3 regions of the Synechococcus sp. RS9907 genome follow, and region 2 is predicted to be linked to each of the others. Evidence: predicted binding sites of a transcription regulator. Region 2 holds the regulator's gene; each other region holds the start of a gene.
What was found. The regulator NtcA, encoded in region 2, controls nitrogen genes in cyanobacteria. The targets are predictions, from matches to a motif close to GTANCNNNNGNTAC.
Positions count from the first base shown of each region.

Region 1: SynRS9907_RS10845 (DUF4278 domain-containing protein) is a predicted target of NtcA. The motif match lies at 7,314-7,327, and genes of this name have one in related genera.
Region 3: SynRS9907_RS05390 (DUF4278 domain-containing protein) is a predicted target of NtcA. The motif match lies at 7,438-7,451, and genes of this name have one in related genera.

Region 1 covers NZ_CP047944.1:1,961,447-1,971,459, forward strand. Annotated here, with positions in the region: gene SynRS9907_RS10795 (hypothetical protein) at 1-440, shown strand, start outside; gene tyrS (tyrosine--tRNA ligase) at 430-1,677, opposite strand; gene SynRS9907_RS10805 (DUF1825 family protein) at 1,738-2,067, opposite strand; gene SynRS9907_RS10810 (response regulator transcription factor) at 2,269-2,976, shown strand; gene SynRS9907_RS10815 (hypothetical protein) at 3,072-3,641, shown strand; gene SynRS9907_RS10820 (GIY-YIG nuclease family protein) at 3,641-4,213, shown strand; gene SynRS9907_RS10825 (leucyl aminopeptidase) at 4,270-5,739, shown strand; gene SynRS9907_RS10830 (hypothetical protein) at 5,736-5,972, shown strand; gene SynRS9907_RS14110 (hypothetical protein) at 6,006-6,188, opposite strand; gene SynRS9907_RS10835 (hypothetical protein) at 6,407-6,574, opposite strand; gene SynRS9907_RS10840 (hypothetical protein) at 6,771-6,923, opposite strand; gene SynRS9907_RS10845 (DUF4278 domain-containing protein) at 7,058-7,225, opposite strand; gene SynRS9907_RS10850 (DUF3104 domain-containing protein) at 7,424-7,714, opposite strand; gene SynRS9907_RS10855 (hypothetical protein) at 7,946-8,098, shown strand; gene msrA (peptide-methionine (S)-S-oxide reductase MsrA) at 8,310-8,933, opposite strand; gene lpxB (lipid-A-disaccharide synthase) at 8,930-10,013, opposite strand, start outside.
Region 2 covers NZ_CP047944.1:242,263-252,275, forward strand. Annotated here, with positions in the region: gene SynRS9907_RS01220 (glycoside hydrolase family 38 C-terminal domain-containing protein) at 1-465, shown strand, start outside; gene psbN (photosystem II reaction center protein PsbN) at 453-593, opposite strand; gene psbH (photosystem II reaction center phosphoprotein PsbH) at 678-878, shown strand; gene SynRS9907_RS01235 (TatA/E family twin arginine-targeting protein translocase) at 888-1,118, shown strand; gene pth (aminoacyl-tRNA hydrolase) at 1,133-1,750, shown strand; gene SynRS9907_RS01245 (DUF3146 family protein) at 1,750-2,007, shown strand; gene SynRS9907_RS01250 (resolvase) at 1,985-2,431, opposite strand; gene SynRS9907_RS01255 (DUF3084 domain-containing protein) at 2,428-3,579, opposite strand; gene ntcA (global nitrogen regulator NtcA) at 3,607-4,323, opposite strand; gene rph (ribonuclease PH) at 4,382-5,125, opposite strand; gene SynRS9907_RS01270 (cob(I)yrinic acid a,c-diamide adenosyltransferase) at 5,271-5,870, shown strand; gene dcd (dCTP deaminase) at 5,870-6,463, shown strand; gene thyX (FAD-dependent thymidylate synthase) at 6,474-7,196, opposite strand; gene SynRS9907_RS01285 (thioredoxin domain-containing protein) at 7,241-7,816, opposite strand; gene SynRS9907_RS13965 (hypothetical protein) at 7,880-8,383, shown strand; partial or broken gene SynRS9907_RS01290 (transglycosylase SLT domain-containing protein) at 8,471-10,013, opposite strand, start outside.
Region 3 covers NZ_CP047944.1:982,893-992,905, forward strand. Annotated here, with positions in the region: gene SynRS9907_RS05325 (ABC transporter substrate-binding protein) at 1-784, opposite strand, end outside; gene hypB (hydrogenase nickel incorporation protein HypB) at 823-1,527, opposite strand; gene SynRS9907_RS05335 (hydrogenase maturation nickel metallochaperone HypA) at 1,549-1,947, opposite strand; gene speB (agmatinase) at 1,951-3,141, opposite strand; guanidine-I (ykkC/yxkD leader) riboswitch at 3,168-3,268, opposite strand; gene SynRS9907_RS05345 (hypothetical protein) at 3,444-3,608, shown strand; gene SynRS9907_RS05350 (hypothetical protein) at 3,744-3,908, opposite strand; gene SynRS9907_RS05355 (hypothetical protein) at 4,212-4,367, opposite strand; gene SynRS9907_RS05360 (hypothetical protein) at 4,466-4,792, shown strand; gene SynRS9907_RS05365 (hypothetical protein) at 5,001-5,186, shown strand; gene SynRS9907_RS05370 (hypothetical protein) at 5,297-5,509, shown strand; gene SynRS9907_RS05375 (SDR family oxidoreductase) at 5,566-6,231, shown strand; gene SynRS9907_RS05380 (J domain-containing protein) at 6,247-7,032, shown strand; gene SynRS9907_RS05385 (hypothetical protein) at 7,029-7,193, shown strand; gene SynRS9907_RS05390 (DUF4278 domain-containing protein) at 7,247-7,351, opposite strand; gene SynRS9907_RS05395 (hypothetical protein) at 7,536-7,805, opposite strand; gene SynRS9907_RS05400 (hypothetical protein) at 7,857-8,048, shown strand; gene SynRS9907_RS05405 (ParA family protein) at 8,058-8,705, shown strand; gene SynRS9907_RS05410 (hypothetical protein) at 8,797-8,955, shown strand; gene SynRS9907_RS05415 (hypothetical protein) at 9,063-9,215, shown strand; gene SynRS9907_RS05420 (hypothetical protein) at 9,208-9,417, shown strand; gene SynRS9907_RS05425 (FAD-dependent oxidoreductase) at 9,656-10,013, shown strand, end outside.

The sequences.
Region 1 (10,013 bases), 860 kb from region 2:
AAAACCGTAGCCACCTCCAACGGTTCCATTTCAACTACCCACGCCTAATCGAGGATCTGCAACAACGGCTGAAAGGGCTCGTGATTGGGATCGACTTCAATGACTTCACAAAGCGATCCAAAGCCCCTGGAGATCTCTTGATCAGAGCCCTATCGGCTGAAGGAAAGGCACTCAGTGACCTGAGCGAGCACCTGCCAACCCACACCAATCGTTCAAGCAGTGAAAAGCAGATCGAACGCAACTATGTGAACCGCTTTTTTGCCTTTGATCCCACAAAAGAAAAAAATGTACCCAACTTCATCAAAGAGGCCATTCAGGCTCGGCTGAAAAATCGCCTTACCGCTGAAAAAACGATCGAGGAACTGTTCGCGACAAAGCTGGCCGGATGGGAACAAGCCATCACCCCAGCCGAAGAGGTGCTGCGTCTGCTCAGACGGTGAGCCGCCGGAAGGTCTTCTTGCCCAATTGCAGCACCTTGCCCTCCAGTTCCGCCGCTGAGGCGAACTCCTGGTTGGGGTCGGTGATCTTTTCCCCCTCCAGCCGCGCCGCGCCGCCCTTGATCTGACGGCGGGCCTCGCTGCTGCTGGCGCAGATGCCCACAGCGCTGAACAAATAAAAGGCCTTGGCCGGGAAATTCACCTCCGCCAGCGACGCCTCGGGCACATCGGCCCCGGCATCACCGCTGCCCCCCACCAGGCTTGCGGCATCGCTCTGGGCCTTCTGAGCGGCTTCGATGCCGTGGCGGCTGGCGGTCACCGCCAATGCCATCGCCTTCTGCTTCTCGCGCGGGTTCTCCGGCAACGACGCCAGATCCAGATCGGTCAGCAAGGTGACGTAGTCGTCGATCGCCGCATCGCCGACCTTCTCCAGCTTGGAGTACATCGAGAGCGGATCCTCCTCCAGACCCACCACGTTGCCGAGGCTTTTGCTCATCTTCTGCACCCCATCCAGCCCCACCAGGATCGGCAGCAGCAGGCCGAACTGGGTGCCCTTGTTGAAGTGGCGCTGCAGGTCGCGGCCCATGGCGACGTTGAACTTCTGATCGGTGCCCCCCAGCTCCACATCCGCATTCACCGCCACCGAGTCGTAGCCCTGCAACAACGGGTAGAGGAATTCATGCAGGGCGATCGGGGTGCCGCTGCCGTAGCGCTTGGAGAAGTCGTCCTTGGCCAGCATCTGGCCCACGGTGCCGGTGCCGAGCAGGCCGATCACCGCCGGCAGGTCCATGCCCTCCAACCACTCGGAGTTATATCGCACCTCCAGGCGGCCAGGGGTCTCGAAATCGAGCAGCGCCGTTTCCTTCGGCTGGTCCTGCCCCAACTGGCGCAGATACGTGGAGGCGTTGGCGGCCACCTGCTCCTTGGTGAGCTGCACCCGCGTGGCGCTCTTGCCGGTGGGGTCTCCGATCCGCGCCGTGAAATCGCCGATGATCAGCACCGCCGTGTGGCCCGCGTCCTGGAAGGCCCGCAATTTGCGGAACAGGATGCTGTGACCAAGATGGATGTTGCTGCCGGTGGGGTCGATGCCCAGCTTCACCCGCAGCGGCCGGCCTTCTTTTTCGGCCTGGGCCAACCGGGCCGCCAGGGCCTGATCCGCATCACTGGGATCCCCGGCCGGGAACAGGTCGGCCATGCCCCGCGACAACCAATCCGGCAACGACGGGATGGAGTCCGGCATGGGGAGGCGCAACGAGCGAGCGCTGGCGATCGTACGAGTGCTGGCTCAGCTAAGGCTGTTTCAACTGGAAGGCGGCTGCTCGATCTGCGCCTTCATCCGCTCGAGGGTGGAGTTCATCTGGTCGAACATCTGCTCGGGGGTGATGCCGAACTGGCTGAGCTGGGTGCGCAGCTGCTCCACCGTGAGCTTGGCCTGGAAATCCTCCGAGAGTTCAAAGCGCTTCATGAACACCCGGTAGCGGCCCATCAGCTCTTCCATCGTCTCGATGAACTTCTTCTTGCCCTCCCGGTCGAACTTGCCGTACTCACTGCCCAGCTGCATCAGCTGCTGGTAATCGCTGAACAGGCGCTTAGCTTCGTCCTGAACAATGTCGGAATCGAAGAAGGCCATCGTCGGCGTTGCGCACTGCTTTGGCAAAGTCTGCCAAGGATGTGCCAGTGGTAACGGGGGTGATCGCCGCACCTTTGATGGCCGTGCACGCACAGGTTTTGTACGGTCTTGCTGACCCGCACCACCCTCCGGTGGCATCCGAATTCATGGTGAGTTTCGGGCCGCCTCCAGGATGTGGACTTCACCGCTCAGCTCGGCGCGATGCGTGAGCTTCCCCAGCGCCATCGGCCCCTGTTGGAGGGGCGCCGCATTGTGGCGGCCTCCGCGGATCGCGTCTTGATCAGCGGCCTAGTGCACAGCCTTGATGGCATCGGCTCCCTGGTGGGGGCCGCCAGCACCGAAACAGAAGCCCTCGCCTGCCTTCGCAACACAGCCGCTGATCTGCTGATCTGCAGCGACCAGCTCGAGCGCGGCACCGGCCCCTCCCTGGTGGCAGCCGCCAAGGCCCAGCAGCCCTCCCTGCGCTGCCTGATGTTGATTCAGCGTCCGTTGCTCAGCACGATTCACGCCGCGGCCAAGGCGCAATGCGAAGGGCTTTGCAGCCATGAGCGCATCGGCTACGGCGGCCTGCTCAGCGTGCTGCGCGCCATGGAGAGCGATGGCAGCCACATGGATCCGGTGATTGCCGGCGTGGCCAACCACGACCGTGGCCCCAAAGGCGCCGCCCATCCCCTCAGCGACGTGCTGAGCCTGCGGGAAGAGGACGTGCTGCGGGGGCTCTGCAAGGGCCTCAGCAATCAGGAGATTGCCGATCAGCTGCATCTCTCGATTGAAACCACCAAGCACTGCGTCACCGGACTGCTGCACAAACTCGATGCCAAAAGCCGCACCCAGGCGGTGCTGATCGCCTTTCAGCGCAACCTGGTGGATCCACCGCTGCCGATTCCCCGCTGGACCCCCTCGGCCTGAAGTGACCCGATCCGTGCCACGGCGGCAAGGTGCTCAAGTTGCGCTGACGCAGCCCCTGCACCCTCGTTAAGGTCAGCCCATCTCTGCTGAGCAACATGCCCCGCAGCCACTGGTTGGATCCCCTGGCCAGACGGGTGCTGCAGGCCACCGGACAGCTGCCAGCACCACCTAAGCAGCCGTTGCCGCAGCCTTTAGCAACCGTGCCCGAGCCGCCGGCTTGGATGATGGATGTGAACCGGGCCAGCCGCGATCAGTGGCTGCAACTGCCCGGCTGCAGCCAGGACACAGCCGATCTGCTGGTGCGGTTGCAGCGGGGTGGGGTGCAATTCGCCAGTGCTGATGATCTGTTCCGGCTGCTGGAGCTGCCGAGCGATCTGGCCAGGCTCTGGACCCCCCATCTGCTCTTCCAGTGGCACGGCGATGCCCCACCGCAGCCGCAGGCCGCTCCCCTCGACCTCAACAACGCCAACGTCGATCAGCTGGCGCTGCTGGGCTGGTCGGAACAACGGCTGGCCAACCTGATGCGCGAACGCCGCCGCGCCGGTTTCAAGGATCTGGCCGATCTGCAGGAGCGGCTCTGCCTGCCCGCCAGCAGCGTGGAAGCCCTGATCGGCCGGGTGAGTTTCGGCAGCCGCCGCGCCGGGCCCAGCCTGCCGCTGCCCTGATGCAGGGGGATCTGTTCTCCACCGGTGCGCTGGCCTTCAACAACGGGCCCGACCTGCCCCTGCAACGGGAGCAGCTGCTCGCCTGGCAAGAGCGGCTGCATGCCCATCAGGCACCGCTGTTCCGCGGCGAAAGCGCCAGCACGGCCCAGGGGGATCTGTTCGGTGCCAGCCCCGATGACGCTGCGGTGGCCATCGATCCACTGGCCCTGACCCCCCTGGCGATGAGTTTCTGGCGCTGGCCGGAACCGTCCCACCGCGGAGCAGCGATTTATCTGGTGATGGACAGGCCAGCCCAGCTGGAGCAGCCGCTTCTGCTGTATGTGGGCGAAACCCTGGCGGCCGAGCGCCGCTGGAAAGGTGATCACGACTGCAAGGCCTACCTCGCCGCCTACGGCGAAGCCCTGCAGCGCTGTGAGCTCAGCGCGCAGCTGAGCATCCGCTTCAGCTGTGATGTGCCCCGGGCCACCCGCGCCCGGCGGGCCCTGGAACAACAGCTGATCCAACGCTGGTGGCCGCCCTTCAACAAGGAAACCCGCCAGCGCTGGGCCACCCCCTTCACCGCAGAGCTCTAGGGGCCGAGGGCGTCGCACAGGATCGCTACGCTCATCCTTTGTTGACGCGTCCACCCATGCGCTTCTTCCTGTCCTCCGCCGGTTTGCAGGAGTGGAACGGCGATGTGCTGGCGGTTGGGCTGCCCCAGGGCGATGTCGATGCCACGGCAACGGCCCTGGAACAACGCTTTGCCGGCATCACCGAGGCCCTCAAGCAACAGGAGTTCAAAGGCAAGCCCGGTGATCAACTGGTGATCACCCCCCTGGGCGGAGGCCCGCAGCGCCTGGTGGTGCTGGGCCTGGGCGAGAGCGATGGAATTGACGCCGAGCGCCTGCGCGGCGCCGCCGCCCGAGCCGCCCAGGCCGCCATCGGTTGTGAGGGCAGCCTCGGCCTGCACCTGCCCTGGGCGGGAACCGATGCCTCAGAAGCCGCCCGCATCTGTGCTGAAGCGGTGCGGCTCTGCCTCTACAAAGACCAGCGCTTCCGCAAGGAGCCCGACCCGCGCCGGATCCCCGGGGCCCTGGAGCTGATCGACCTCGACCCCGCCGCCGAAAGCGGCTTTGCGGCCGTCAATGCCACCTGCGCCGGTGTGGAACTGGCCCGTGAGCTGGTGGCGGCCCCTCCGAACGTGGTCACCCCGGCGGCCCTGGCCGACACGGCCGCTGGCATCGCCAAGGACCACGGCCTTGAGCTCAAGGTGCTCGAGCGCAGCGACTGCGAAGCCAAGGGCATGGGGGCCTTCCTGGCGGTGAGCCAGGGCTCTGATCTACCCCCCAAGTTCATCCACCTGATCTATCGCCCCGAGGGCGAGGTGAAACGCCGCGTTGCCCTGGTGGGCAAAGGCCTCACCTTCGATTCCGGCGGGTACAACCTCAAGGTGGGGGCCGCCCAGATCGACATGATGAAGTTCGACATGGGCGGCAGTGCCGCTGTGATCGGTGCCATGCGCAGCATCGCCGAACTCAAGCCGGCCGGCGTTGAGGTGCACATGGTGGTGGCCTCCTGCGAAAACATGGTGAATGGCTCCGCCGTCCACCCCGGCGACATCGTCACGGCCGCCAACGGCATGACGATTGAGATCAACAACACCGACGCCGAAGGCCGCCTCACCCTGGCCGATGCCCTGCTCTACGCCTGTGAGCAGAAGCCCGATGCCGTGGTGGATCTGGCCACCCTCACCGGAGCCTGCGTGATTGCTCTGGGGGATGAGATGGCCGGGCTCTGGTCCAACAATGACGATCTGGCGGAGGCCCTCGATGCCGCTGCTCAGACGGGCGGTGAAGGCCTCTGGCGCATGCCACTGCGGCAGTCCTACAGGGATGGATTGAAGTCGTTGCTGGCCGACATGAAGAACACCGGCCCGCGGCCCGGTGGTTCGATCACAGCAGCCCTGTTCCTCAAGGAGTTCGTGGCCAAAGACACCGCCTGGGCCCACATCGATATTGCCGGCCCGGTCTGGAGTGACAAAGGCAAAGGGGTCAATCCCGCTGGTGCCACCGGCTACGGCGTGCGCACCCTGGTGAACTGGGTGCTGGCCCAGTCATGAGCCGCTCCCCGGTGCGCTGGTACATCAAGGCCCAGCTGGGGGTGCTGCTGCTCCCGGTGGGCCTCTGCCTGTTCGGCGAGGCGGTGAGCCGCAAGGTGGTTCAGATGCTGGGCAAGGACGCAGGTCCCTGGTTCTGGTACGGAACCCTCAGCCTGATCTGCATCAATGCCGGCATCGGCCTGATGATCGACAGCGGACTGACCCGAGGCTTTCCAGGACGACGTCAGAACTGATCAGGTCGCCCTGGTTCAGGACAAAACTACCTGTCAGGAAGCAACCGCCTGCAATTCGAGGGTGTGGTCTGGTGTTTCCAATGCATGAATCTGCCACCGTGCTCGCTCGGAGCAAGTTTCCAACACCCGATCAAGATCATCAGATGCGTGCTTCGGTGACGCGTAGGGACCGATATGACGGGTGCCAAGACCATCCTTAATTGTCAGCAGATACATACAACCCTCCTCTCACCGCCTGATCGTAAGCATGGGCTGAAGCATCGTCGATGGCCGGAAACCCGTCTGTTCACTGAGAACTTGCTGAATCAATCAGGTTGCCGCGCTTAATCTTTTCAACAGGTTGGATGCTGGTTTCTTAAGGAATTCGACCAGATTTGATCAAGTAACGGCCGACGAAATGGAGCAATACCCCGTATCGCTCCATTTCGTCGGGCTCAGTTGGCTTCGGTGACAACCGCTGGAGCAGCAGACCTGCCAGACATCTCACGCAGAGAGCCAGCAGCACAAAGGGTTGAAAGCGCGATCGCAACCAGGGCGGCGCTGTTGATCAGCTTGAGCGCGACGGGCAGATGGGTGTTGACCATCTCACGGACGTTTGCCATGAAAAGAGTTCGTAGTGAACATCTTCATGGTGCGGCCCCTGTCATCGCAGCGAGGGCGCCCGCAGAGCCCGACCTTTTTGTCGTAATGGCGACGACCAGCCACGGGAGCCCAGGCCATCCTGCGGGGGCTTCTTTCGGTGAAGGGGGCAATGCGTCGAGCGGGGGTACTTAGGGAACACCCCCTCTTTTTTGGGCATCAGACCACAAGAACAAGGGCGACGTTGAGAATCGCCAACCCCACCAGGAACACCGCCGCCAGCAACGCGGCTTCGGGAAAGAACTTGGCAATCACAAAACCCACCCCAAGAAACACCGAGGAGATCACGATGGCGGTGAGATCCGATCCCATCGGCGAATGCTGAGTGGCTCGCCCACAGGATGTCGGGATCTCCCTTGGACCGTGACTTACCTCCATCCGACTGCCCAACAAAAAGCCCCTGCCCTTGAAAGGGGGCAGGGGCAGGAACCAACGGGTGCTTCGGACTACTTGGTGTAGGTGACGCCCCGGTAGGTGAGGGTGCGGCGGCTTTCGCCAATCAGCTCCTGGCGGCAGGTGTTGTAGTGCTCGCGGCGGCAGGTCAATTCAACGCAGGCCTTGGGAGTGGCTGGAGCCGCTGCGTAGGTGTGGCCTCGATAGAGAAGTGCAGTCATTGGATGTTCCTCGAAGAAATCCAAGTCCCCGTTCCATGGCTTGGAGGATCTGCGCCCCCTCAAGAGAGAGGGGGGGGGTGAACGTTTTGTAGCAACTGCTACAAATAATTTATAAGACAGCCGTCAAGCCCGTGCCGTTCGCACGAATACACACCGCCCCTTGATCAAGGCCCCTACTCGATCAACAGCCCTTCTCGATCAACAGCCGGAAGAGACAGGCGCACTGGTGGGCCATCCATCCATCGACCAGATCACATCCGAGACCGCATCGGCATTGATCCATTTGATTACGCCCGTATCCACGTCAGCCACCTGAAACAGCGACGGAAGCCTGGGGTGGCGAGCACTTCCCTCGCAGAAGAGCACCTGCCCCATCCACCAATCCCCTTGATCGAGCTGGTCTCCAGCGACGATCACAAAGTGCCCTGGGCGGACGTGGAGAAAGGGAGCCTCCGCCTTCACCGCGAGATCACCGTGATCAACCGACATGAGCCACCCGGGAATCAGCACACCTGTACTCATAGTCATGGCGATATGGGTTTGGCAAGCCGTCAATCGCGCTGGCGTTGAAGCGCAGACGTGTTGCCAGACACTGACGTAAGCACTTTTGCTCCCTGGACGTTGACCCGTGGGCGTCTAGGTTTCGAAAGTCTTCAGCCCCGTAGGCCCCCTTTCGATCGCACAAGGCCCTGAGCCTGCCGCCGTCGAGAACGCCAATCGATGACTGACCGCACTCTCAGCATTTCCGATGCCCTGCGCGAAGCGCAGCTGCAGCGCCTGGAAGCCTCCCTGGCCTGCAAGGCGGCATCCAAGCCTCAGGCCACAACACAGCCAGCAAAAGAGAAGTACAAGGACGCCAAAGCAAGCGACTGATCGCAACAGTCCCCATGCATTCCTTGATCAGATCGGCATATTGAGGAGCATCCGGCAACTGCCGGTGTCCTCAAGTGCTGTGCTGTGGAGTGGCTGCTCTCGATCCTGTTAGGCGTCGCCCTCGCGTGGGCGATCACGCGGGTGATCATCTGGCTGAGCGACCGTGCCCGCATCCGCGGGCGCTCTGCCGAGGAATGAGGCTGCGGCAGCCCTACTTCCCCCAGGCGTTACCGGAGCGAGCGTTGTCCCCCCAGACACTGTCAAGTCTACGGTCACGACCACAGCTGAACCGGTAGAAGTTGTATTTGACGGCGTTGTTCTCCGCGTAGTTCTGGTGGTATCCCTCGGCGGGCCAGAAGCGAGCCGCCTGCCGGAGCTCCACCTTCAAGGCAGACCGGGTTTGTCCGAGCTCAAGGGCCGCCGCCACAGCACTGGCCTCAGCCGCCTGAGCCTGGGCGTCATCAGCCGTGAAGATCACCGGCCGGTAGGAATCACCGCGGTCGCAGAACTGGCCGCCGCCATCGAGGGGGTCCACATTGCGCCAGTAGCTGCGCAGCAGCTCCGCGTAGCTGATCTGATCCGGGTCAAAGCGCACCTGCACCGCTTCCTGATGCCCCGTCGTCTCACTGCTCACCTGCCGGTAGGTGGGGCGCTCCAGCTGCCCGCCGCTGTAGCCGCTCACGGCATCACGCACCCCAGAAAGACGTTCCAGGTCGTGCTCCATGCACCAGAAACAGCCACCGGCAAAGACCGCCGTCTGCAGCTCAGCCATGGCGCGCTGGGGCCAGCTGAGCAGCATCAGGCAGGTGAACAGCAGCAGCAGGGTTCGTTTCATCCGATCACCTGATCAAAGATGGCCTTGGCCGCCCGCTCGGTGACCCCAGGAGCACCCAGGTTGGTCCGCAGCCGTGCATACCCCTCCAGCATGGCCTGGCGCTCTGGGGTGTCAGTCAGCAGAGGAAGCGCCCTCTCCACCAGAGCTTCGGCCGTGAGTTCGTCCTGGAGCAGCTCCGGCACCAACCGCTGCTTGAGCAACAGATTCACCGGCGAGATGTGATCCACCTGAAAGCGCAGCACGTGGCGGGCAACCCAGGCCGTCAGTCGGCTCACGCGGTACCCCACCACCTGGGGAACCCCCTGCAGGGCCAGCTCCAGGTTCACTGTGCCGGATTTGCCTAGGGCAAGATCCGCCGCCGCACAGAAGGTGGTCTTCAACCCATCAGCTTCAGCGGCGGGAATCACCCGGGCGTGGCGCACACCGGCTTCCTGCAGCGCTGCCGCCAGGGGGGCTTCGAACTGGGAAAGTCCAGCGGGCAGGAGCACCTGAAGATCAGAGTGGCGTTGCTGCAACAGGGCTGCCGCCTGGGCCAACGGTGGCATCAAGTAACGCAACTCCTGGGGGCGCGAGGCCGGCAGCAGCAACAACACCGGCGCTTCAGGATCCAAACCCAGTTGGCGGCGGGCACTGGCGCGATCGGGCAGGTTCTGGAAGCTGTCCAGCAGGGGATGGCCCACCCAGCTCACATCCGCACCGCGGGCGGCATAGAACTCGGCCTCTGCCGGGAAGATCGCCAGGATCCTGTCGGTGAAGTCCAGCAGACGGGTGGTGCTGCCATCGCCAAAGCGCCAGGCCCACTCCTGGGGAGCGATGTAATACGTAATCGGCAGCTCAGACTGCTGGCGCCGCAGGCGTGTGCCCAAGCGCACATTGGCCCCGACGTAGTCGATCAGCACCACCCCATCAAGGGGCTGTTCCTCCAAAAGCGCATCCACCCGGGCCTGCAGCCGCAGCGTGGGAAGAATCAACGGAACGGCCTCCCAAAGGCCGATGGCCCCCATCGGAGCGGTGTCGGCGATCAACACCGCACCCGCCGCCTCCATGCGCGGGCCACCCAGGGCCAACACCTCCAGCTCA
Region 2 (10,013 bases):
GCTCCCGGAGGCGGGATGGCTGTGTTGCTGGACGGCCCCCAGGGTGTGGATTGGTCTTCAGGCCGACTTGGCATTTCGCTGCTGCGGGGCCCGACCTGGCCAGATCCCAGCGCCGATCAGGGGTGGCATCGCCAGCGCTTGGCCCTAATGCCGTTCGCCGGCTCATGGAGCGATGCCGGTGTGTCGCAGGCGGCCATTGCCTTTCGTGAGCCCGGGTGGTGTGCGGACTTGCCTGCAGAGCAGCGTCAATGGTTTCCATCGCTGCCGCTTCCACTCACGCCGGTGGGGTTGGAGCGCCATGCCGATGGTTGCGTGCTGAAGCTGCTCAATTCAGGATCAACGCGTTGCCGCTGGACCCCTGGAGCGGGGTGGAGGGTCCGCAGGGAAGCCGACTCAATGGCCGCTTCTGCCGTGGTGATCACCCCAGGAGAACTCGTCTCCCTGGTGGTGGATCAGTCCTCGTGATCGTCGAACGGGTCGTCGAGTGCTTTTGATGGAGGGCCAAAGGCCTGATACACGCCAAATCCGGTGAGTCCGAACAAAACGGCGAGCACGCCAATGGCGACGGACAGGGCTGGGGACGACGTTTCCATCACATCTCTCGACAGGATCAACCCCGAACCGGAGTCGGCCCCTACAGTATCGAGACTTCAAACCACCCGAGACCCGGCGTCGCCATGGCACAACGCACCCGTCTGGGAGACCTTCTCCGTCCACTGAACTCCGAGTACGGCAAAGTGGTTCCCGGATGGGGCACCACTCCCGTGATGGGCATCTTCATGGTGCTGTTCCTGGTATTTCTGCTGGTGATTCTTCAGCTGTACAACAAGTCCCTCATCCTGGAGGGCATCAACGTGAACTGGAACGGCCTCGGCTGATCTGCACCCATGAACATCTTCGGCGTCGGTCTCCCCGAAATGGCGGTTATCGGCGCCGTTGCCTTGTTGGTTTTCGGGCCGAAACGCCTGCCCGAGCTTGGTCGGACTCTTGGTAAAACCCTGAAGGGCTTCCAATCTGCCTCCAAGGAATTCGAACGCGAGATCAACAAAGCCATGGCTGAACCGGAAGTTTCCGGTGAGGCTGCGAAGCCTGTTGAAGAACTTCCCCCCAGCGACTGAGTCGTTCCAGCGGTATGACCACTGATCTCAAGCTGGTGGTGGGTCTGGGAAATCCGGGTGCGAAATACGCCGGCACCCGTCACAACATCGGCTTCATGGCCCTAGAGCTTTTGGGTGAGCGCTCTGGGTTCAGTTTTCGTCAGCAGGCCAAGTTGCACGGTCTTGCAGCCGATACAGGGGTTGGTGAGCAGCGGCTGCGCTTGCTGATGCCTCAGACCTACATGAATGACAGCGGTCGTGCCATTCGTGCGGCTCTCGATTGGTTCGGCCTGGAGCCTCACCAATTGCTGGTGCTGGTGGACGACATGGATCTTCCGCTGGGTCGTTTGCGGTTGCGGGCCCAGGGCAGTGCCGGCGGGCACAACGGTTTGCGCAGCACCATTCAGCATCTCGGGACCCAGGCGTTCCCCAGGCTGCGGATCGGCATTGGTGCGCCGGCTGAGAACCCTGCCGAACGCCGCGCCCGAACGGTGTCCCATGTTCTTGGTCCGTTCAGCAAGGCGGAGCAACCCTGTGTCGGCGCTGTGCTCGATGCTGTTCTGGATGGGATTCAACGTCTTCAGCGCCAGAGCTTTGAGCGCGCTGGAACCTGGATCAACGGGTTCCGCTATGACCTGGAGTCGGTCGACTGATGCCGGCACTTCCGGCGACAACGGCCCATTTGCGGGTGCTCCGCCAGTGTTTTCAAGCCAAGTGCGTGGAGGGTGAAGTTTCTGCTGGAGGGTTTGAGTGGCAGTTCTCCTGGGCCTTTGATCGCGGTGAACTGGTGGTGGAGCCATCCCTGGGACGTGCCCTGATCGAGGATGCCCTGCGGCGGTTTCTGGTGCGTTCTGATTACAGGCTGGAGCCGGGGGGTGATTACACCTTCATGGTCCGGGCCAGGTTCTGAGCGAGAACGTGGGAGCAGGCTCAGGCCATTTCAGGCGGTATTGCAGGTGCTCCTCAAGCATCACCAAAGCTGCAACAGCATCCAGATCCACCGGTGGAATGCGCAGTCCTGCCGGCAGCATCCGTCGCCAACCTCGAGCCGGCCACAGCGCCCAGTAACGCTGTCTCGCCCGCAGGGTTGTTCCCTGCTCCGGAACCACGGTGAGCTGGCCCAGCCGCTCCAGTCGCTGGATCCAGGCTCGGCTTCCCGTGCCATCCCCGATCAGGATGCGATCGAGAGCTTGGTCTTGATTCCACTGCTCCAGCCAGGGTTCAACGGCCTCCGGGGCCAGCACATGCCCTTCTTGCACGAGGCCGAGCTGAAGATCGGCAAGCACAAGACCACATTTGCAGCGGCCTGGATCGAGGACGGCCACCCGTTTCATGGGGAGGCCTGAATGATGACGACGACAGGGTCGGCACTGTCGCTGACCCGTGCGGAAATCACGTTCAAGACCACGCTTTGGCTGGGTCCTTCCATCAGGGTCTGGGCCAGTTGGGAGAGGGCTGATCCATCGAACTGAAGGCCTTCGGTCAGGGATCCTCGCCGCTGCACCTCGGCATAGGCCGAGGCCAGGAGAAGGTTCAACCGTGTGCGAATGCCCTCTGGTGTGCGTTCATCCGGTTGCAGTGTGGTGGTGGCCAGCACGTCTCCGCGTTGGGTCACCGGCCGGTTCGGACGCACCTCGGGGAAGGCATACACCGCTGTTTCGCCTCGCAGCACATTGGTGGCTGAGCGCAGCGAGATCACCCAGGTCTCCGGTTTGCGGATGATGCTTTGCAGGCGTTCCACATCGCTGCGCGGAACGCGGATCAACTGGCGTTCGGGTGCTTCGCCAGGTCGCACTTTCCCGTAGGCGTTGAGATTGGCCTCCTGCAACAGCCTGTCGACAGCCTGTTTGGCCTGGTCCGGCTCATCGAGTCGAACCGTTGCTCTTGCCAAGGTCTGTCCGCTGCTGATCACCACCGATCCACGCCGCAAGGCGACCAGATTGCGTTCGAGTTCTTTGAGTTCCTGCTCACCGGCACGGATGCGGCTGCGAACGCTGTTGAGTTCGGCTTCCGTGCGCTGGATGTCCGCATCGCGGGAGGCGATGTCCTGGCTGAGGCGTTCACGTTCTGCTTCGAGTTGGGCCAGCTCCTTCTGAAGAGGAGCCAGTTCGAGGCGCAGGGTGTTGGCCCGTTGCTGTGATTGCTCGAGCTCAATGGCGATCCGTTTGGTTTCCGTTCGGGTCTTGTCCCGTTCCCGCTCGGCTGCCTTCAGCTGCTGACGGCTGTCCTGGAGTTTCTGCTGCAGGGCATCCAGTTCAAACAAACCCACCCGCAACTGCCGGCTCACCAGAAGCATCAGGCCAAGTGAGAGTGCGCTGATCAGGCTGCCGGTCAACACCGTGATCAAAACGGCGGTGCGCCGTGGGCGCATGCTGAACAAACTCAGTCGTGCTTTGCCGACGCGGCTGCCCAAGCGGTCGCCCAGGGTCGACAGCACGCCCCCGAGCACCAACAGAACCAGGATCAGTGCCCAGCCGCTCATCGCTGCACAAGTCGGGCGAAGGCAGGCCTAGCTGAAGCGTTTGGCCAGCGCGATCGGATCCAGAACCGTGATTTTCTTGCGGTCAATCTGAACCAGACCGGATTGACGCAAGTCTCCCAGCAGTCGCGTGATTGTGACGCGTGTTGAGCCAATTGCTTCAGCGATGGCCTGATGGGACAGGCGCAGGTCGATGGTGATGCCCAGCTCATCGGCCACGCCGAAGTCCCTGCAAAGCACCAGCAGGAAGCTCACCAGCCGGGATGACATGTCCCGATGGGTGAGGGTTTCAATCATCGTCTCGGTTTGCAGAATCCGGCTGGAGAGACCCTGAAGCAAGCGCAGGCCAACGCTGGTGTCGGCTTCGATGGCGGCCTTCACGGAGGTCGCTGGTGCCGTCACCATTTCGACCCGGGTGAAGGCCACAGCGTGATAGAAGCGGTCGGACCGTTGACCTGTCAGCAGCGACAGCACCCCGAAGAGGCTGTTCTCGCGGAGCAGGGCCACGGTGATTTCTTCTCCCGATTCGTAGACGCGTGACAGACGAACGGCCCCCCGGCGGATCAGGTACACCCGTTCGGCGGGATCTCCGGGGAAAAAGATGGTCTTGTTGCGGTCCACCAGTTCACTGCTGGCGCCATCGAGATCTCGGATGATCTCAAGCAGAGAACGGTTGGCGGGCTCTGCGCTGGGAGCTGGAGCCACCATCTGCGGGGCATATCGGCTGAAACCTCGGCTACTGGTCATGACAACCCCCTGGTGTGGCGAAGCTACGGAGCCGGCGGTGGCTGCCATGTAGCGGTTATTACGTAACGCTGCTGTGCTCGTTGAAGGCCTGGCGTTGCGCCTGCATCAGGGATGTCAATCCCGGCTCTGCTAAGTCCAGCAGCTCATTGAGTTGGCTGCGACTGAAGGGCGCACCCTCCGCAGTTCCCTGGATTTCCAGCAGACGGCCATCGCCGGACTGCACAACGTTTAGGTCCACCTCGGCTCGGCTGTCTTCGCTGTAGTCCAGATCCAGCAAGGCCTGGCCATCCACCAAGCCCACGGATACAGCCGCCACCTGATCGATCAGGGGCGATTGCTCCAGCACTCCCTGGTCCACCAGTGATCGGCAGGCTTGGTCCAGGGCGAGCCAAGCCCCGGTGATTGAGGCCGTCCGGGTGCCAGCGTCCGCTTGGATCACGTCGCAGTCGATCAGCAAGGTGCGCTCCCCTAGGCGCTCCATGTCAATCACGGCGCGCAGGCTTCGGCCGATCAGTCGCTGAATTTCCTGGGTGCGACCCGAGAGTTTCATCAGCTCCCGTGATTGCCGCTGTGGGGTGGATCCGGGCAGCAACCGGTATTCGGCGCTGAGCCATCCCAACCCTTCTCCCTTGCGCCAGCGGGGAACCTTGTCCTCCAAGCAAACGCTACAGAGAACAGCGGTTCGGCCGTTATGAACCACAAGGGAGCTCAAGGCAAAGCCCATGGGATTCCAGGTCACCGAGAACGGTCGCAACTGCTGCGGGCGACGGCCATCAGTGCGTTGTTCAGGGGATTGGCTCATCGGTGGTGTGCAGTTCGTCAAGCCTCGCAGGCGGTTGGTTCTCGCCCTGTCCAAACACCATGGGTGGTGTCAATCCCCTTGTGGAATGTGATCTCGCCGCTACATTCAAGGTCTTGCCGGAGTCTCCCGGACAGATGCTTCCGTGATGACCACAAGCCTCGCCGACCCCCATTCCTTCCAAAATTCCCTGGATCGGGATCAGCAGGCCTTGCAACGGGCGGGCCTGAGGCCCTTGCCTGCCGTCTCTGATCCGCCACCCCTACATCTGGTGGCTCCCGAAGGGCAGCTGCAAGTGCATACGGCGCCTTATCGAGGCAGTTTCGCCAGTGTTCTCAGCCAGGCCATGCGAGCTGCCGGCTTGGGCAGTCGTGTTCTGATCAGTCAGTTCCTCAAAGGGGGCGTGCAGCAGGGACCGGCCGGCCGGGTGCAGCTCTGCGGAGGCCTCGTCTGGCTGCGGCCGGAAGTGCCCCTCTGCCTCTCTTCGCCGGGGCATCCCGGTGGTGCGGAGGCGGTGGCTGAGGTTTGGTCCATCTGCCGTCAGCATCTGATCCAGGGAGATCTCGACCAGCTGGTGTTGGATGAACTCGGCCTTGCCGTGGCCTTCGGATACCTGGATGAAGCGGACGTGATTGCAGCCCTTGAGCAGCGGCCCGCTTCGATGGATGTGATCATCACTGGACCTGCAATCCCCGCCGGTGTGGTGGAGATGGCAGATCAAGTCACGGAGTTGCGGCGAGGTTTCTGATGCTCAAATGCGATCGCTGGATCACTGAACAGGCCGGGCAGGGAATGATCGAGCCATTCCAGAGCGGTTTGGTCCGTCACCTGGAGCCGGAGCAGAAGCTGCGGCCGGTGCTGAGTTTTGGTTGCTCCTCCTACGGCTACGACCTACGCCTTTCTCCCCAGGAATTTCTGATCTTCCGGCATGTTCCAGGCACGGTGATGAACCCCAAGCGGTTCAACCCGGCCAACCTCGAACCCACTCCCCTGCATGAGGATGAAGACGGGCGATATTTCATTCTCCCGGCCCATTCCTATGGCCTCGGTGTGGCCCTGGAGAAGTTGCGGGTTCCCCCCAACATCACCGTGATCTGCTTGGGCAAGAGCACCTATGCCCGCCTTGGAATCATCGTGAATACCACCCCGGCAGAAGCGAGCTGGGAGGGTCACCTCACCCTTGAATTCAGCAACAGTTCCGGTGCTGACTGCCGCATCTATGCCGATGAGGGCATCTGTCAGCTGCTGTTTTTTGAGGGTGATCCCTGCTCGACCACCTACAGCGATCGACAAGGCAAATACCAGCACCAACCGGAACGGGTGACGCTGGCCAAGGTGTAGTTCTCTCTGATTAGGGGGCCAAACGCGCCCGGTGCAGCCTGGTTTTTTCGTACCAGGCTGCAAATTCAGGGGCCCACTCCAACATGTGGGGCCACATCAGATCACAGAGCTGGCGGATCTCCAGCTGGGCATCGAGTTTGGCCCGCAGATCCATGAAGTGCAGGAACGCCCGCAGGCTGAAGCTCACCACAAAATGCTGGCGGTAGTCGAAGGGGAGGATGCCGCGGGCGTGCTCCTCGGCGAAGCCGGCCCTGAGCAGATCCCTGTAGCGCTCGGCGGCGCTCCGGCAGAGATCAAGATCCTGTTGGCGTAGTGCTTCGGTGTAGGCGTATTTCTTGCCCTGCCGATCGCTGTACTCGCCGATGGGCCGCAGATAAAACACCTCTTCCAGGTCCAGGGCTCCATCCGCTGCACGGCAGATGCGTTCACCGGTGTAACGCATCGACTGCACATCGAAGCTCACCCCAACCCGGTGGGTGCGGGCCTGCTGCATCACCGAGTGCGGGAACCAGCCCACATTCAGCACGATCTGCGCATGCTCCATCGGACCGTAGTGGCCGCGCTCTCCAGACAGCAGGCGTTTCACACAGATCTCTCCAGCCCGCTGCTCATCGGGCCAGTTGGCACGATCTCCGGCCACGAATCCTTCGCTGTAGTCCTGATGCATGGCGGCGTACACGCATTGCTGCGGGTTCGGCGTAGCTGCGATCAGATCGACCCGAAAGCGGTCCATGGGAGCGTCAGAGTGACGAGTTGTGGTGATCATGGCGAGGCGTGTCAACCATGGCTGCGGGGCCCCGCGTTGGCTGGGCTCGAGGCCCCTGCCATCGCGTTGTTCGCAGAGGGGGGCGTCGGCAGCTGGCTGATGTTGCCGACGCCAGGCAAGGCCGGCAACGGCTGATTTTCAAGCAGTGCTGTGGTGAGCAGCTGGAGTTCCTCAGCGCTGCGCAAGCCGAGGGATCGCCCCTTGGCTTCCCCCTCAGCGTTGAAGAGGTTCAACTGGGGAATGCCGTTGACGTCGTAGCGATCAACCAGATCTTGCCAACGGGGGTTGTCGACGTTGACCAGAACAACATCGAGTCGATCTCGCGCTTGCTTCTCCAAAGCAAGCATCGAAGGGGCCATCTCTCTGCAGACCTGGCACCAATCGGCGTAGAACTCGATCAGCGTCGGGCGTCCGTTGGTTAAGGCTGTTTGTGGGTCGAGGGATCGTCTCGCCAGCTGCTCCATCGGGCTTTCGCTCTGAATGCCACCGCGTAGGACAACCAGGCCAATGGCCAGAGCCACCGCAATTAGCACCAGCACCCATCGCTGCGCTGTGCCCAGGGGCGAAGACTCCGGGGTGCCTGTCATCGCACGTCAACCGCAGCGATCACTCTGGCAGCTCTTTCGAAAGGCCGCCGCTACCTTGACGCCATGCCAATTCTGCGACTGCTGAGCCTTCCGGTTCGGGCGCCGTTGCTGACGGTGCTGTTTCTCGTTGCGGTTGTGCTCGGCAACCATTGGCAGATTGTTCAGCCCTCCTTCACGTCTCTCTATGGCGTGAGTGCGGCCTGGTTCTGGTGTCTCGTGCTGCTGCAGACCCAGGTGGTTGTCATCTTCTGCACCATGCCCGATCTGCTGTTGCGCCAGGTGTCGTTGCTGATGGCGTCGAGCCGGGTGATGACGTTGGTGGTCACGCTGCTGGTGGTGATCACCGGTGGCATCTATCTGCTGAAGCTCAATGTGCTCACCGACGTGTTGATCCTGGCCTCAGCCGTGCTCTTGGCCAGGCTCGATCTCATCCGCATCGGTGTTCTGCCCGCCGCCGGGATCTGCCTGCTTCTGATGAGTTTGGTCGTGATCGCTGGCATCGTCGCCGGCACGCTTCTGCCCGACCCCAGCGCCAGTCTCGTTGCAGAAGGGTTGATTGCCGCCTAGGTAGCCGAGCAGATTGTCCAGCACTTTCTTGGTGTAGAAGCGTGTTTCCGGGTAGGGAATGCGTTCCACCCAGAGTGCATCGTCGTCTTGATCCGTGGGTTGCACCCAAGAGGCCACAGCACCAGGCCCGGCGTTGTAGCTGGCAATGCTGCGAAAGGGGTCGCTTTCCCATTGCTCCAGCAAGTGGTTGAGGTAGCGCGCGCCCAGTTCGAAGTTGTCGGCGGGATCCTTCAGCATCAGCGTGCTGGTTGGTGCGTCAGCCATCTCTGTGGCTGTGGAGGGCATCAATTGCATCACGCCTACAGCCCCAGCAGGGGAGACGACACCAGGAGCAAAGCGTGATTCCTGTTTGGCGATCGCTCGCAGCAGATTGGCCTGAACGCCTGCTTGCTCTGCCGCTGTCTGGATCTCAGCTTCGAAGAGGCGAGGGAATTGGCTGCGATGCAGGAGAGTCCGTTGATGGCAGCTCGGATTACGCCAGCGGAGGCTGAGCCACCAGAGCTGATCCAGTCCCATCCAGGTGTCCCCGATGGCGAGGCGCAGCCTGCCTTCGGCGAGACGTTCTTCAGGTGGCGGCGGGACTGCAGGGTCTGCCTGGGCCTGCCAGGCCTCCCAGGCGGCGTGCACCTGGCCCAGGCGCCAAAGCTCGTTCACCAGGCGGTGATGGCTGTTGAGCGGTTGCCAGGCTGGCGGCTCCTGCTGCGGGTCTGGGGATCGCAACGCAAGGGGTTCGGCCACACCCAGGTGCTCCATGGCGCGCCAGCGGTAGTAGCCCCCCGGGAAGGCCCCGATCAGGCGGCGCCAGCTGCGTTCTGCCTTTGTCGTTTCGCCGAGTTGCTTGTGGCTCAGCCCCAACCAGAACAGCCGCCGCGTCTCCAACGGTGGAGGCAGGGGACCATCCTCATCGGGGCGTTCCAGCAGGGCACGGGCACGATCCCAATCTCCAGCCAGAAATGCCTCGCGGGCGAGGTCCCATTGCAGTTGCCAGATGTCGGGGTCGTTGGGCCAGCGGCTCAGGGCGGCATCCGCCCCATCGCCGCCGGCGAGTCGCACGCGAGCTGCTGCAACAGCGGCTGAGCGCTCCTCAAGGGCAGCCGGCAGCGCATCCAGAACCCCAGGCTGGGCATCGAGCGGTTCACTCAAGATCCGTGCTGCTTCAAGGCTGGCGGGGTGGTTTGGGTGGTTCTGCGCCAGGGTCAGCAGCCGGGTTGTACCTGCATCAGGGTCGCCATGCAGCAGCAGGGAACGACCGATGGCCAGCTGGGTCTCAGGGGAGGCCTCAAGCTCCTGAAGACAGGTCACTGCGGTGTCGGCATGGCCTTGTTTTGCCAGTGCTTGCGCCAAGGTTTGGCGTTGGTCGGGTTGAGGTGCCTGCGCCCCCGTGGCCTCGCAGGCGTCACGCATCAGCCCAAGGGCGCCGGCTCGGCGCGCATTCCAACGGGCCAGGTGCAAGGCGCCTTGATGGCTTGCTAGCGCTTCGGAGCCATCCCGAGCCGCCAGTGTCAGTGCTGCGGGGTGTGCGGGTTGCTGTTGGAGCAGCTGCTGATGAAGAACGGGATTGTTGTTGCCAAGCGCCAATCGAGCCCAAGCGGAGCCGGGTGCTTCGGGAAAGCGATCCAACAGGCGCTGC
Region 3 (10,013 bases), 740 kb from region 2:
TGCCGGCACGCTTGGCCATGATCGCCTCGGATTTTTCGGGGTTCTTTTCCATGAACTCGCGAACGTCCCACCAGGTTTTCACGATCTTCTGCACATCGTCGGGGCGCTCCTTGATCAGATCACCGCTGACGGTGAGCAGATCAGGAATGGCACCGGGATACTCCTTGGAGCTGGCGATCACCTGGGCACCTTCTCGCTGCATGGCGGTGCCTGTGTAGGGAGGGAAGGCACCAACGGCATCAACTTGACCGGCCGCGAATGCAGTGGCTGCCTGATCGGTGGGCATGCCTTTGATCACCACGTCGTCGCGGCTCAGGCCCGCATCCTTGAGGGCCAGGCTGAGCAGATAGTCATCCACAACGCCTTCCTCAACAGCAACGGTCTTGCCTTTGAGATCGGCGATGGATGTGATGGAGGCATCGGCAATGATCTGGTCATTGCCAGCAGAGTTGTCGTTCACCAGAACCACCACTTCACCGCCGTTCTCACCCGGCAGGAAAGAAATGGTGTCGTTCAAGGTTTGGGAGTTGCCGTCGATCTTGCCAGCGGCGAAGGTTTCCATCGACTGCACGTAGCCGTCGAACCACTTCATCTCCACATTCACGCCGTTCTTCTCGAACAGCTTTTCCTCCACGGCAATCGCCCAGGGCCACCATCCGGCCCAGTTGCTGTAGCCCAAAACGATCGGGGTGCCACCCACCGTCGGTGTGGAGGGCTTGGAGCAAGCGACGGCCAGCACGATGGCGAGGCCGGCGAAGAGAAGGTTGCGCAGTTGTTTGGTCATGGCATGGGCGGGAGGAACAAGACGTTGAATTGATCTGCTCAGGCGGTGGCCAGAGCAGGGGTTGTGGTGGTCCGGCTGGCGAGGGCTTGCCGCACCCAGATGTGCCAGGCATCCAGGCCTTCACCTGTCAGGGCTGAGACCTCGATCACCGTGGCGTTGGGATTGATGCTGTGAATGTTGCGGCGGATCGCTGCCACATCCACAGGCAGGTGGGGCAGAAGATCCACCTTGGTGATCAGCACCACATCCGCGTTGCGGAACATCAGGGGGTATTTGAGCGGCTTGTCATCGCCCTCGGTCACGCTGAGCAACGCCACTTTGTGGTGTTCCCCAACGTCAAATTCCGCAGGGCAGACCAGGTTGCCCACGTTCTCCACGAGCAGTAAATCCAGCGCGGATGGATCGAGCCGTTGTTGCAGCAACTCCAGGCCACCACTCACCATGGCCGCATCGAGGTGGCAGGCTCTGCCTGTGGTGATGGGCACCACCGGGATGCCAACGGTTTCCAATCGGTCGGCATCCAGCTGGGTGGTCATGTCGCCTTCCAGCACGGCCATGCTGAGTTCGCGAGCCAAGGCTGGGAGGGACCGTTCGAGCAGGGCGGTTTTTCCTGCGCCTGGGCTGCTCATCAGGTTGAGGCAAAGCAGATCCCAGCTCTGGAAATGCTCGTTGTTGTGTTCGGCCTGATGGTTGTTGGCGGCAAGCAGATTGAGGCCGAGGGTGTCCTCAAGAGGCATATGCATGGCAAAAGGGGGGTATTGGTTTCAGCGCTGACGCTGGATTGGAGCGGACTCAAGGGCAGCGGCGGCATCGCTGCGGTAATCGATGCTGCGGATGCGCAATTCCCTACCGCTGACGATCTCCTCAAGCGGGTGATCGCAGCAGGGAGAGCGGTAGGCGTTTTCGGGTACGGGGTCGTAGGTGCCGTTGCAGATCAAGCAGCGGCCCACAAAGGGGATTTCCGTGATCGTGAGCCGGGATCCATCCAGCCAGGTGCCCTGCACCGCAGCGTTGTAGGTGGTCACCAGTTGATCGGGTTCAACGCAGGTGAATCGGCCCACATCGAGATGAACGGTCTCGACCATCGCGGAGGTGTCTTCGCGACGGTCGCGCCATTCATTCAGGGAGATCAGCAGGCACTTGGTCATGTCGACTTCATGCATGACCTATCTCCACTTCTGATCAACGTTCATGTTGCAGGCGTCGCTGATCCACTCCGGCTTCTCTTTGCGGGGCAACTGACCGCTCACCACAAGGTGGGCCATGGTGTCGCAAATCACCCGGGTGGCCATCAGGGAGGTCATGTCACTGATGTCGTAGGGAGGTGAAACCTCAACGATTTCAAGGCCGCAGACGGGAACGTTGCGCACGATCAGCTCGAGCAGCTTGAGCGCTTCTCGCGGCATTAGGCCACCGGGCTCAGGCCAGCCAGTTCCCGGCACGAAGCCGGCATCGATGCAGTCAATGTCGAAGGAGATGTAGACGCAGTCCGTGCCATCGGTGGCTCGTTCAATGGCGTACTGGGCTGCGGCTTCAAGCCCCATTTCAGTGATGTCGGTCACCGTGAGCACATTGGTGCCCCGCTCCCTGCAGACCTTGACGCCCTCGCGAGGCACTTGCCATCCACCAATGCCCAGCTGCACCAGGTTTTCTGCCGGGGCGTTGGCCATGTTTGTGGCATGGAACCAAGGGCAGGTGTGCATCCGCTCATCAAGGTCGATCTCCTGGGTGTCGACGTGGCGATCGAAATGGATGATTCCCACTTTTTTGTCGCCGAGATGGCGACACACCCCACGCACCGTGGGGAAACCGATCGAGTGGTCGCCACCGAGGATGATCGGGAAGGCGCCGCTCGAGAAGACGTGGGCGATGCCTTTGGAGATCTGATCGAAACTCTTTTCGTTGTTGGCGGGGATCGTGAAGATGTCACCCACATCGCAGAGGGTGATCTGTTCACGCAGGTCGACCCCCATTTCGTAGTTGTAAGGGGTGTAAAGCGCTGAAATTCGTCGGATCCCCTGGGGGCCGAAGCGCGTTCCGGGCCGGTAGGTGGTGCCGCAGTCGTGGGGTACACCAACGATGGCGACGTCGTAGTTGCCCACCTGGTTCACATCTTCCAAGTAGGGCGCCTTCATGAAGGTGTTGATGCCGGCGAAATGCGGCAGCTCGCCTCTAGAGAAGGTTGAGATGTTGCGGTCAACAATGCTTTCGGCGGCTTCAAGCCCGAAGCGTTTGGCCTGGTCAACTTCTTGCTGCCAGCCAGTGAGTGGAAGCTTGCGTTCCTTCTCGAGTGCCTGCATGCCTTCGCTGGGATGCGAACGCTGGAAGGCCCCTGAAGGGTCCGATGGGGATGACATCAAACAAGGGAGTGTGCGTTGAGGCGGTCTCCCGGGCTTTTGTCCCTCCGTGCAACCGGCAAGGCCGGTGGAAACCTCTTGGACCAGGCATCCCTGTGAAGAGATCGGAACCCTAGGTTTCATCCGCAAATTCACTGTCTGCGGCTTTGATGCTCTGTGGAGTGTGAACCGCTACAAATGATTGGTGTGGCTGGTTTTGCAGAACATGGCTGTTGGGTAACAACAGCTGCTAACAGCAAGTAACAAGCCAATTCGCGTTGTCAATCGTTCTGCTTAGCGTTTGCTCAACACGAATGATTGCTGTGAGTGAATCCTTCGGTGGTCTGCCCAACAAAGAGTTGAGTTCTAGTGTGTCGCAGTGGTGGCGCGAACGGGTTCAACACCTGATTGATTGCGGCCGGGCTGAGGATGCCCGCTGCCTTTACCTGGAGTTCGGGGAGGAAAGTGCAGGAACGCTGGGTTTCTGAGCAACCTGCATAAAAAAGGAGGGTTCCCTAGGCCCTCCCGGAGTCGACGCATTACCCCTCACCGGGGTAAATCAAGTGTTACGTGCCGAACACTCAGCCGCTGTAGGTGTTGATACTTATTCCTTGGCGTAACGATCAACTTAAGGATTGTTCCTGACGCCGCAGAATCTCATAGGCCTGCCAAAGACCTTCGACGTCAGAGCACACCGCATGTCGATTGCAGACGCGATAGCGGCCCTGGCCGATGGCATCAATGGTTGTGCCCTTGGAGGTGGCACAGATGCGACTGATGCTCTCCATGGGATTCGCTCAGTGGATCAAGGATCTACAGCCGTGAGGGGCCGCCATGCACCTCTGATTTGCAGTTCTAAATCTCTTCTGCGGGAGAAAAGATCCATGGCTAAAAGCTCACAGCCATAAAAAAACCGGGCTAGGCCCGGTTTTTGTTCAGCTTTTGCTGGCGTTTTGAACGCTCAGGCTTTCGAAGGCTTGGTGGTGAGTGCAGCAGACATGGCGGAGGCCAGGAGCACGCATCCGGCGACGGCGAGGAAACCCATGGATCGGGGGGAGGGAACGACTAGGGCATCATTCCCACAGCTGGCGTCAGCTTTTGTTGCTGTTGGCACGGAATTCGGAAGAACCTTGCTTTCGGCCGCCCTCGGCCGTTTTCAGAGGCATCTCCTGACGATCGAGACACGTTGAGCACAGCAATTTCCCCTTGTTGCGCCAGTACGCCGCCATCGAGCGCTCGATGCGCATGGAGCACCCTTCACAGCGAAATAACGGCATCGACGGCTCCGCGACGCAGCCCTTCTAACGCAACGGCGGGGTTGAACCGGTGTTCTCTGTGACGATGGGTGCGCTTCGCTCGCCCCAGCCTTGTGATGCAGGCCCTGCGTTTGTTGCTGCTCACCCTGATGGCGTCCGTCGCCTCTGCCTCCACGTCGTTTCAGCCCTTGGATCGGGTGGAGGGTTGGTTGATCGAGCGACGTTTGGACGCAAACCAGGATCCGATCTGCCGTGCGTCTGTGCCAGGACCCGGCACCTGGTTCTCGGCACGGGTTCATCTGGATGCGAACGACGAGATGGTGGTGCCTGCCGGGCTGCATCGACCGGACGAAACGAGGCTGGAGGCTGTGCGTGATGCGCTCCGGCGTTGTCGCGCCAGTGTTCTTTATCTGTAGTGGATAAAGCTTTGTGGCCGGGGCCGCTGCTGATCTGAAATCGAGCTATGAAATCAGGGTCGGCAGTTGCAAAATCGTCGACTCCTCACACCACCCGAGCCTCCGCCAAGCGCGGGGGCTTTTTTTTGATTGATCCCGAACAGCACCTTTCGATTTTGTGCTCAGCAAATGTTTTGCGGTTGTGATGTTTTTAACCGCTCAATCTCTGATGTATTGCATCGAGAGGCTTGATACAGGAGGGCAGTGGATCCAGGAGATCTGCTTCAAAACGGAGTTCAAAGCCTTTGTGAATGCCCGCACCAAATCGCGCGCCACGTTGAAGACCTATCGCGTGGTGCATGCCACCTGGAATCAGGTGGTCACCGTTGTGCAGGGATCAGCTGAACCCCATTGATCTGGCTTGCTTCGGCGTTTCCCGAGCCGTTGCGATCCCGAAGACTTCAAGGCTCTTTCCTGGATGTGAAATGTCCTGAGCCATAACCGGTGGCCCAGGGGCCTGTGGGCATGATCCTCACGCGGTATCTCAGCAGTGAAGGTTGGGTGGAGGAGTGTTCCCATGCCAACGCTTTTGATGCCTATATCGACGCACGGCGACGCTGCGTGCTCCGAGGCTGCCCCTATCTGCTGGTGGATGCAGAGACCGGCAGCACGGTCTCCGTGCTCACGGTGAAACAGTGTTTGCATCAGTACGGCGTCGAGGGGGATTTCCCGGCGTGATCGCGTCAGGGGATCGACGCAAGAGCCGGCAGGATGGCGGTTGCTGAAACCTCCCGATGGCGACGTTTTTGGTCACCGGCGCAAACCGTGGTATCGGCTTGGAATACTGCAGGCAGCTCAAGGCCCGTGGCGATGACGTGGTGGCCGTTTGCCGTCAAACCAGTGATGAACTGGAGTGCCTGGGGGTGCGGGTGGAAGCCGGCCTTGAGTTGAGCGACAGCCAAGCCATTGATGACCTGGTGCAGCGACTGGATGGTTTGCCCCTCGATGGCGTCATCCTCAATGCCGGGATCTTGCAGTCGATGGGCCTGATGGATTTGGATCCCTCCGGGATTCGCCGCCAGTTTGAGGTGAACGCCCTTGCTCCTTTGCTGCTGGCCAGGGCGTTGGTGGATCAGATGCCCAACGGAGCGAAGTTGGTGCTGATGACCAGCCGCATGGGGTCCATCGACGACAACAGTTCGGGAGGCTCCTATGGCTATCGGATGTCGAAAGTGGCGCTCAACATGGCCGGAAAGTCGTTGGCGATTGATCTGGAACCGCGGGGCATCGCCGTGGCGATCTTGCATCCCGGATTGGTGCGCACCCGCATGATTCGCTTCAATCCCAGCGGCATCCCCCCCGAGCAGTCGGTGAAGGGTCTGTTGGCCCGGATCGATGATTTGACCATGGCCACCAGCGGCAGCTTCTGGCATGCCAATGGTGAGTTGTTGCCGTGGTGAGGCGGGAGACACGCTTTGGGCTTTGATCCGCGTCAGTGGTCAGGCGGACGCCCTGAACAACGGGTCACCAGCAATGTTGAGGCGTTGCTGGCGGAGAACGACGCTTTGCGCCGCGAGGTGTTGCGGCTCAACCGTGAGTTGGAGCGACTCCAACGTCAGCAACGCCAACGCATTCGTACGGAGCCCAGATCCCATCGCCCCTGGAGTGAGCCATCGGCACAAGCTCCACCGCGCATCAGCAGCCAACAGGTGCGGGCCTGGGGGCAGGCCCTCGCTCAGCAGCCGGGATGGACGGCACTGCGTCAGCGCGGATTGGAGCTGTTGATCGAGCAGCTCAACCGCAGTGGTTTTCCTGCCCGCTTAACCCTGGAACAGCGGTTGGATCGGTTGGTTCGGGGGCTGGGGACAGATCTCAAGGCGGCGGTGGGAGCCAAGCCGAACAAGCAAACAACGGCCGTTCTGGCGGCGTTTGCCTTGTTTGGGGTTCGCGCCAGTGAATGGCTGGATGAGGATCCACAGCGTGTGGTGGAGCAGTTGCGTCAGCGGCAGGACCAATCAGGTTCAAGGCGGCAGGGTCGCCGCACCCGAACGGACCAACGTCAAACGGATCGTCAGGACGATGGCCATGCCCGTGATCCACGTCGTGCCGCTTTAAGGGTGTTGGGCTTGGAGGCCAACGCGTCCCTCGCTGAGATCAAGCAGGCGCATCGAAAACTGGTGAAGCAGCACCATCCCGATCTCGGTGGTTCTGCTGAGGCGTTTCGACGCGTCAATGAGGCGTATCAGTCGTTGGTTCAGTGACGCTCTTGTCCGATGATCTGGGGTCGCAACAGGTGGTGTTGATGCCGGTGGAAGTTGGTGTGGTGCTGATTGGTGCTGGCTTTGCCGTGGGTGTGTCCCTCGCCGTCGCCGTTTGGTTTGAACGTTGGAAGGCAAAACAACCCGATCCTGAAGGCAAATGAGCCATAAAAAAGCCCCGCCGAGGCGGGGCTTGTGAGAGGTTGTCGTGCTGCTGTCAGCGGGCGACTTTCTGACCGCGATAAACAAGAACTGGGCGCTGAACGTTCGATGCAGCAGCGTTGTTCTGGTTGTACTTCTGGCCGCGATAGGTCAGGGTCATGATGGGTTCCTCGAAGCAAGCTCAGGTCCCCGTTCCATGGCCTGAGTCGAACTGCGCCTCGCCGAAGGCGAGGTGAACGTGATTGCGTAGCAGTTGCTACAGATCCTTTATAGGGGTGGTGTCAATCCACGTGTCGTTCGTGCTGTTACAGAACAGGAAATTTGTTCGGCTCCGATTGGTTGATTCAGGCCTTTAAGTGCTTCAAGCGCTTTTGGGTGGTGTGTGCACCGGGCGTGGCTTGAGTTGAGGTGCTTTCTGGGTCATCACGGTTGAAGGTGAATTGAATCAATTCTGTCGCCGCTTGAATGGTCGGAATGATGGAATGGCTACCGATCTCAAGGTTCAGGCTCTGATAGCTCTGGCTTGGACTCAAAGCTTCTATTAATTCGTTGTTCTGCTGAACAGTTCTCTCGCGATTGAGTGATCCTTGATGCTTACTCAGTGTGAAGCTCATGGCGCCGCAAGACGCCATCCGTACGGTGTGGGTAGGTCAGTGTTCGCGGTCATGAACAGCTCTCAGAGCAAGGATGATTGGGTGAAGGCGCAGCAGCACAAGCTCCACAAACCCATTGATGTGGACACATTGATGTGGGTGCGCAATCGCTTAATGCGCTTGGAAGTGGAGGCCCGCTGGGCCGACCGAATCTGCGTGTTTGAAGAGTTCTTCCCCAACGACGCGATCATTCCGCGCATCTGAACCTCAGCCATGTTTTTGACTGTCTTTGGCCAGAAGGGTGGTGTGGCAAAAACCTGCACCAGCATTCATTTGGCTTGTGTTTGGGCCCAGCAGGGCCTGTCGGTGTGTGTTGTTGATGCGGATCGCAACCGCTCGGCAACCGCCTACGCAGCCCGGGGGATGCTTCCGTTTGAAGTGGTGCCTGTGGAGGCTGCAGCAAAGGCCACCCGCCATGCCCAAGTGATCATCACCGACGGGCAGGCCAGCAGCCACGAAGATGAACTCAAGAATCTTTCGGCCGGAGCAGATCTTGTTTTGCTGCCCACCACGCCGCAGGCGAGATCGGTTGAGCTCACTGTTGAACTCTCCTCAATCCTCAGGCAGATGGACACCATGCATGCCGCATTGTTGGTGAAGGTGGACAGCCGAAAACAACGGCTAGCGCAGGAAGCACGCCAAATTTTGGAGGGTTTTGATGTGGATGTGATGCAGGCGGAAATCCCCTTGTTGGCGGCGTTTGAAAAAGCAGAAGTGGAGGGTGTTTGTGTGTCGAATGCCGTCGATGACCGTGGCCGTGCCGATCTGAGGCGCATGGGGGGATGGGCGGCCTATTGCCAGGCTGCTGTTCAGATCCGTGATCGCTTGTCAGCAGCAACGCCTAGCGCCATCAGTGCTTGATCAAGAAACAGCTCACTTTTGGCGTCGGTCGCCAATCAGACAGATCTTCTGAGCTTCAGCCGCAATCCTTGGAGTAGCTGATTGAAGGTTGATGGGACGCAGTTCTTGGTTGAAAAATCCCACCCGTTGCTCAGCAGCATCCACCTGGCAGCCCCAGGTGCAAGCCGCTTCTTCTGCTCAGGTGACGGTGAAGGCCTCCACCGCGGCGGTTCTGCTCAAGACGCCGAGCATCTCCACCAAGGCCGCATGATCGAAGCCGTTGTGATGCTTGCCATTGGTTTGTCGATGGCAGGGGTGGTTCTTGGCAATTTGAACAACGACGAGCCCGTTTAAGTTCAGAAGCAGTTGCTGCTTTTGATGGCCACCTCATTTGCCTTCATGCTTGGGCAGCTTGAGATCAGCAATCTCACAGCGGCCTTCCTCGCTCTGGTGGCGGTGGTCTTTGTGGGCAGCTTTGCTGTGGTGTCGTTGCAGACCGGTGAGCTGATCAAACCTCCAAAAAATGAGTGACACGTTTGAGCTGAATGGCCGGCAGATTGTTCTGAAGGCATCCAGCGATCGTGTCGTCGCAGAACGGGTGTTGCGCCACATCCAACGGCGGATGAATGAAGACGACTGGCGGCCCTACACCAGCAAGGCCGATGCCGTTCAAGCCTGGTTTCGTCTCGGCGGGATTCGAGCTCAAGTGCTTGAGGCTTTGAATCTGGTCTGATCGCGCCCTGAAGCTCAGAACGATCCCAGCAACTGGGTCATCGCTGCTGCGGCACCGATGCCACCAAAGAACAGCACCAATGGCAGAAAAACAGGCCAGCGGACGGCTGAATATGAAGCCATAAAACGGTTTCATCTCCAGACGACGCTATTCATTCCCTCTTCTCTGTGGCGATGGCGACCTTTTTCGTGCCATGGCTGCATGATGTGAAGCCTCTCCCAGCATCTCTGTTTGGTCGATGCCTGAGCTTTCCAAGGCCGCTAACGGTGATGCCTCCCATGTGGTGGTGATCGGTGGAGGCTGGGCCGGCTGGGGTGCAGCCAAAACCCTCTGTGAAGCCGGTGTTCGCGTCACCCTGGTTGATGGGATGCCGGATCCCACGGGGAGAACGCCGATGCGCACCGCCAGCGGTAAACCCTTCGAAGCGGGCACCCGGGGCTTTTGGAGGGATTACCCCAACATCAATGCGCTGACTGATGAGCTTGGGCTCACCGATGTGTTCACGGAATTCACCACAAGCGCCTTCTGGTCTCCCGCCGGTCTGGAGGCCACGGCCCCGGTGTTCGGTGACGGGTTGCAGTTGCCCAGCCCCCTGG